Anaerobacillus alkaliphilus: one gene and its partner. The protein of the gene in region 2 interacts with the protein of the main gene of each other region in a pairwise test. Links are inferred from orthologs where the notes say so. Each region holds a gene or a part of one and is shown on either strand. Other genes may lie near its edges. The genes, in order: dnaB and dnaI.

Region 1 (3,311 bases), on a different replicon or contig from region 2:
GCTCAGCTAAGAACTTTTGCAAACCGTCACTACGCAGTTTACAAGCAGGACACTCTCCACAACCATCACCAATAATTCCATTGTAACAAGTGAGTGTATTTTCTCTTATATATTCAAACGCACCAAGCTCATTTGCTAGTGCCCACGTTTCTTTTTTATCAATCCACATTAACGGTGTATGGATGACAAAATTGTAATCCATCGCCAAATTTAACGTGACATTTAAAGATTTCACAAACATATCTCGGCAATCTGGGTAACCTGAAAAATCAGTTTCACAAACTCCAGTGATTAGATTATTAATCCCTTTTGCTTTTGCCATGATTGCTGCAAACGATAAGAAAAGATGATTACGCCCATCAACAAAGGTTGTAGGCAACCCTCCACCTTCGCCTTCTTTTATCTCAATATCAGTTCTCGTTAATGCATTAGAAGTAAGCTGATTTAACAGGCTCATATCAATCACCGTGTTTTTCACACCTTGGTCTTGAGCTATCTTTTTAGCTACTTCTATCTCTTCTTTGTGTCTTTGGTTGTAGTCGAACGTTACTGTTTCTACTTCATCAAAGTTCTTCAATGCCCAAAACAGACAGGTCGTCGAATCCTGACCGCCACTGAAAACCACCAATGCTTTCTTCATATATAAACCACTCCTTAGTTTTTTTTAACGAGAGGAGATCGCGAACTCTCGAAATGCAATGTAGAATGCAAAATTTAGAATGTAACATGGTAAAATTTTATATCTACATTTTACATTCTACATTCTACATTAATTCTTTTTAAAAATATACGTTATAACTTGGTAATTAGCACACTAAAACCCCTTTAGTGCATTAACCGCGCTAAAGGGGATTGCATTCTATATGGCACAACAAATAATCTATTAAAAATTCTCCAAGTGAATACTCTCACCAATTCTTAATTCATAATTCATAATTGACAATTGACAATTGATAGTTACGCTCCTGCCTCTGCGGTCCAGTAGGTCCTCGAGGCAAAGCTGCATGTAGTATTTCTTAGAAGTAAACCATGAGGTGAACGAGGTCAGTAGCTTCGCTACGCGTTTGCTCCCGCTGGAAGATCTCGTTCATCAAAACGCCGTTCGAGGTTTACGAATTTGTTGTATTCTTTAACAAAGGCAAGCTCAACGGTTCCAACGGGACCATTCCTTTGTTTCGCAATAATGATTTCAATAATATCCTTGTTCTCAGATTCTTTATCATAGTAATCATCACGATATAAGAAGGCAACAATATCGGCATCCTGCTCAATACTTCCTGATTCACGAATATCAGACATCATTGGTCGTTTATCTTGACGCGACTCTACTCCACGAGATAACTGCGATAAGGCTATTACAGGCACTTCTAATTCCCTAGCAATCCCTTTTAGTGATCTAGAAATCTCTGAAACTTCCTGTTGCCTATTTTCACCGCTACGGCCATCGCCACGAATTAACTGTAAGTAATCAATCAAAATCATGCCTAAACCCTTTTCCTGCTTTAGCCTTCGACACTTGGCTCGGATATCATTAACACGAATACCTGGGGTATCATCAATATATATACCCGCTTTTGATAGGCTACCCATAGCCATTGTTAGCTTTGTCCAATCCTCTTCTATCAGTGAACCTGTACGAAGTCTTTGAGCATCAAGGTTTCCTTCTGCACAAATCATCCTCATTACTAGCTGAGATGCACCCATCTCTAAACTAAAGATTGCTACGTTCTCATCTGTTTTTGTTGCCACATTTTGAGCAATGTTTAACGCAAAGGCAGTCTTACCTACTGAAGGACGTGCGGCCACAATAATTAGATCATTACGCTGAAATCCAGCTGTCATTCGATCTAACTCAGAGAAACCAGTTGGAATTCCAGTTATATCGCCTGTCCTATTTTGCAATTTTTCAATATTATCATATGCTTCAACTAATACATCTTTAATAGATATAAATGCACCTGTATTTTTTTTACGAGAAACTTCTAAAATAGTTTTCTCTGCTTCACTTAATACAGTGTCTACTTCTTCTTCTTCAGCATAGCCATCTGCAGCAATATTAGATGCAACGCGAATTAATCGTCTTAACAATGATTTTTCTTCAACGATTTTACTATAGTATTCAATATTAGCTGCCGTTGGAGCTGAGCTAGCTAAGTCACTTAAATAAGAGACTCCGCCTACTTCTTCTAACCATTTCTTATCTTGGAGTTCTGCCGTTACAGTTATTAAATCAACAGGCTCACCTTTTTCAGCTAAATGGATCATCACGCTGTAAATCCGCTGATGGGCTGCCCGGTAGAAATCTTCAGGTTGTAACCTCTCGGATGCTGAAACAAGTGCTTCTGCTTCTAGGAAAATTGCGCCTAAAACCGCTTGTTCTGCCTCAATATTTTGTGGTGGAGTACGATCAGCGAATAACTCACTCATGATGGTTTCACCTCTTTATAAAAAGTAGAATGCATTATAAATGTAAAATGTAGAATTTAGAATGTAGAATGCCTAGTTAAGCTTCGAAGCTTATTCCCTAAAAACAATTCTCCATTTTCAATTCTACATTTATCACTCATCTTTTAATTCCTAATTCACAATTCACAATTGACAATTATTACTTCTCTTCCACTACATGTACTTTAATCGTCGCCGTTACTTCTGAATGCAGTTTAACAGGAACGTTTGTATAGCCTAACGCTCGAATTGGCTCATCTAGCTCAATTTTACGCTTATCAATTTTCTTCTTCATTTTTGCCAATGTATCTGCAATTTGTTTACTAGTTACTGCGCCAAATAGACGGCCACCTTCACCAGACTTAGCTTTTATTTCAACTGTAAGTTTTTCTAGTTCATCTTTGTAAGCTTTTGCTTCATTAAGCTTTTCTTCAGCACGCTTCTCTTCGCCTTGTTTCTTTACTTCTAATGTTTTTAAGTTTCCAGCGCTTGCTTCAGCTGCTAATTTGTTTGGTAGTAAAAAGTTTCTTGCATAGCCTTCAGAAACATTTTTCACTTCACCTTTTTTCCCTTTACCTTTAACATCTTCTAAAAAAATTACTTTCATTCGGTTTTTCCCCCTTCAAAATACTCATCTATTTTTTCCTTTAATAATTGTTCTGCTTCATCTAAGGTGACATCACCTAATTGAGTAGCTGCATTTGATAAATGGCCACCACCATCAAGCCTCTCCATAATAAGTTGTACATTCACTTTCCCAAGCGATCTTGCACTAATACTTACCGCTCCATCTTTCCGTTTTGAAATAACAAACGATGCAACAACACCATTCATCGATAAGAGTGTATCTGCTGCTTGAGCAATTA
Region 2 (3,292 bases):
AAAAAGCCGATGAAGTCATCGGCTTTGCTGGTTAATTTTGCATCACAAAATCTTTATCTGTTTGTTCCTCTTCTTTAAATACACGCAGGGTGTGATACTTCGTATTTCGTTGAGCAGGTACTTTCCCCGCTTCTCGAATTAATCGTAAGATAAGATTTGTATTTACCTTGTGAGTTGCTCCTGCAGCTGAAACAACATTTTCCTCCATCATTGTGCTTCCAAAGTCATTACATCCATATGAAAGTGATTTTTTACCAATTTCTGGTCCCATTGTAACCCAAGAAGATTGGAAGTTTGGAATGTTGTCCAGAAACAATCTAGAAATAGCTAAATTTTTCAAGTATTCTTCTGGTGTTACTTTTTCAGCTTTAAGATTTGTATTATCTGGTTGGAATGTCCAAGGTATAAATGCTAAAAAGCAGTTTGTTTCGTCTTGAGCATCACGAACACGCTGAAGATGTAAAGCACGCTCGTGGTATGATTCGCCAAAGCCAATTACCATTGTAGCTGTACCGTGCATTCCAACGGTCTTCACCATTTTCATACACTCGATCCATTGTTCCCAAGAGCCTTTTTTCTTACTAATCTTCATTCTTGTACGATCGTCAAGAATTTCTGCTCCACCACCTGGTACAGAATCGAGTCCTGCCTCTTTAAGCTGAAGTAAAACTTCCTTTAGACTATGGCCAGAAACCTCTACCATTTTCCAGATCTCAGCAGGAGAGAAAGAATGCATCGTAATAGTAGGGAAACGTTGCTTAATTTTCACTAGTAAATTTGTATAGTAGCTTAAAGGTAAATCCGGATGTGTTCCACCTTGCATGAGAATTTCTGTTCCATTAACATCAACAGTTTCTTGAATTTTATCCAGTATTACTTCATCATCTAATACATATCCGTCCTTATGACCTGGAGGTCGATAAAAAGCACAAAAGCGACAGTACGTATCACAAAAATTTGTATAATTAACATTTCTACCGATAACAAACGTTGTAATTGGTTCAGGATGCCACTTTTTCATAACTTCATTAGCAGCAGCACCAATTTTCTCCACTTCGTTGCTCTCGTATAAAAGAATAGCGTCTTCAATCGTTAATCGCTCTCCACTAACTGCGCGTTCAAGGATACGGTCAATTGTCATATAAAAACCCCCATCTCTCTTAGTAAATCCAGCATATCTATTAATATATCAATAATTTCAGAAGAAACACCTTTTATTATGGTAACATACTTTAGGAAAAAATGTATAATTAGATTTACTTCGTTTTCATCGTCTAACCTCTACGGTTTTTCCCCTCAATGAAAATTGGTTCAGCAAAATGACGGATGCGTTCCATGATGCGTTTAGACTTTAATTGTTCGATGCCGCCTTTTTGTGAATAGGATAGATGTTCTTCTAACTCTTCAAAATCATAGTTTGATGTATACAATGTTGGTAGCTTTTCTAGCATCCTATGTTGAAGGATTACACCTAAAATATCATCCCTTACCCAACTAGACATTGTTTCAGCACCAAGATCGTCCAAAATTAGTACAGGTACATTTTTTACAAGATCAAGTTTTTCGTTATAAGAACCATCATGAATACCCGACTTTAATTCTCTGAAAAAATCCGGTGTATAAACAAGCATCGTTGAGATATTTCTCTCTGCAAGTTCATTGGCAATTGCTCCCATGATATAGGTTTTGCCTACTCCAAACTTACCATGTAAGTAGAGACCCTTTCCTGATGTTCCAGGAGTTGCCGTTGTTGCAAACTCAACTGCTTTTGCAATGGCTAAAATCCTTGAGCGATTATCTTGGTCAAGATGATCAAAGGTAGCAGCAAGAATTTCTTTTGGTATATATAAGCTTTTCACTAATTTTTGTTGGCGTTTGCTTTCTTCAGCTTTTAGTTTCATCTGACAAGGATTATATTTAAGCTGAATTTGGGCTCGCTCTAAATATAATTCTGGTTGGTATCCTTTCATCATGTTCGGGCACAGGTCTAAACCTGTACATCGATGACAGTGGTTTCTCTCATTCCGAAATTCAAATAGTCTGGAGATATTCCGCTCAATCTCACTTTCAAGTATATCAGGGTTAGCTTGAATAAAGTTCATAATTGCTTTATCAGTTAGAACTTCCTCCTTCAAACGTTGGAATTGATTTAAAAATTTAGTAGAATTTTTCATTTTTTGTAACGTTTCTTGGATAGATTCCATTCTCTAACCCTCCTGTTTACGTTGTAATTTTAACTGCTTTAGTTTTGCCTCTAACTCTTCTTTCACTTTGGAGATATCATCCTCTTGACCTGGTTTTGTTTCCTTTTTCTCTTCTGTTAACCACTTTGGCAAGCGATCTTTCCTAACGTAGCGGTTATTGTTCTGACGTGTTTTTGCCGAAACTTCTTTAGTAGCAGCTGTCTCTGAAAGTCCCTGCTCCCATTGACTACGTTTTTTATATTCTGCCTTGGCCAAAATCATGGCCTCTTTTACTGTCTTTATATTTTTTCTCGCCCATTGCGCTGCAATTTTTTCTACATAGGATTTTGTTAATTTCATATCATTAATTTCGAGAATAAAGTCAAGCAGTACATTCGCCACTCCAGGTAAAAGTTTGTAATCTAATAATAGTGATTCAATAATTTTTGCATCTGCAATCGGAACTTTTGCACCATCCGACTTACTTTCTAGCAAAGTTAAAGGGGATTCAGTTTCATAAAGGAAGATCATTTCTTCTTCCTCATTTGATGGTTGTTTTCCTGTCATTGTTCGATGTTTTTGAGGGTGTGTTCGTAACCCTAATCCTGGTGGTTCGCTTTCGTGTGTGAACTTATACCAATTTTTAACCTTTTCTCTCATAAGATCTAGATCAACCTTGTCGTCATGAAGTAGGGAGTCTTGAATGATTTTACTCATCTCATAAGGATCAATTCGGTATACAAATGCCAAACGGACAATCATATCCTTTACTTTTTCGGTTAATAATGTCTTTGGATTGATCAGATTCGAGAGGTGAGTAGTTAATAATGAAAAGTCAAACGTATCTTCAAGTATTGAATAAGATTGGGTACTATCGTCATTACCGACGATATCTCGATTCAAATCAATTGCAAGTGAAGATGAAAGTTCGCCTTGCTGTGAAGAGATTTCAGAGTGATGCAAGGAAGTAAATACATCTCCAAATGACATAGTAATGTCCTTATACTCCTCTTTACTGACCTTACTGATCGTAAAACGATCTCTTAGCTGGAGATATCGATATTTTCCAACCCTATTGTATAAATAAACACTAAGGACATCATCTTTAA

What was found.
Region 1: the proteins of dnaI (region 2) and dnaB interact in binary tests that used the Bacillus subtilis proteins (3 or more experiments, as listed by UniProt). The link is inferred for Anaerobacillus alkaliphilus from one-to-one orthologs.

The regions. Positions count from the first base shown.
Region 1 is NZ_QOUX01000021.1:152,731-156,041, forward strand. The notes cover bases 243-3,218. They hold dnaB (replicative DNA helicase), read right to left. Parts: upstream 2,428-3,218; coding sequence 1,057-2,427; downstream 243-1,056. Other genes in these bases: queC (7-cyano-7-deazaguanine synthase QueC), read right to left, coding at 243-640; rplI (50S ribosomal protein L9), read right to left, coding at 2,606-3,052; DS745_RS05795 (DHH family phosphoesterase), read right to left, coding at 3,049-3,218. Also shown: more of queC, read right to left, coding at 1-242; more of DS745_RS05795, read right to left, coding at 3,219-3,311. UniProt on the Bacillus subtilis protein: The main replicative DNA helicase, it participates in initiation and elongation during chromosome replication. Travels ahead of the DNA replisome, separating dsDNA into templates for DNA synthesis.
Region 2 is NZ_QOUX01000046.1:858,273-861,564, forward strand. What follows is about bases 240-3,196. They hold dnaI (primosomal protein DnaI), read right to left. Parts: upstream 2,205-3,196; coding sequence 1,275-2,204; downstream 240-1,274. Other genes in these bases: mqnC (cyclic dehypoxanthinyl futalosine synthase), read right to left, coding at 240-1,141; DS745_RS19395 (replication initiation and membrane attachment family protein), read right to left, coding at 2,208-3,196. In the rest of the region: more of mqnC, read right to left, coding at 32-239; more of DS745_RS19395, read right to left, coding at 3,197-3,292. UniProt on the Bacillus subtilis protein: Helps load the DnaC replicative helicase onto single-stranded (ss)DNA and simulates the helicase activity; in the presence of DnaB more helicase activity is seen.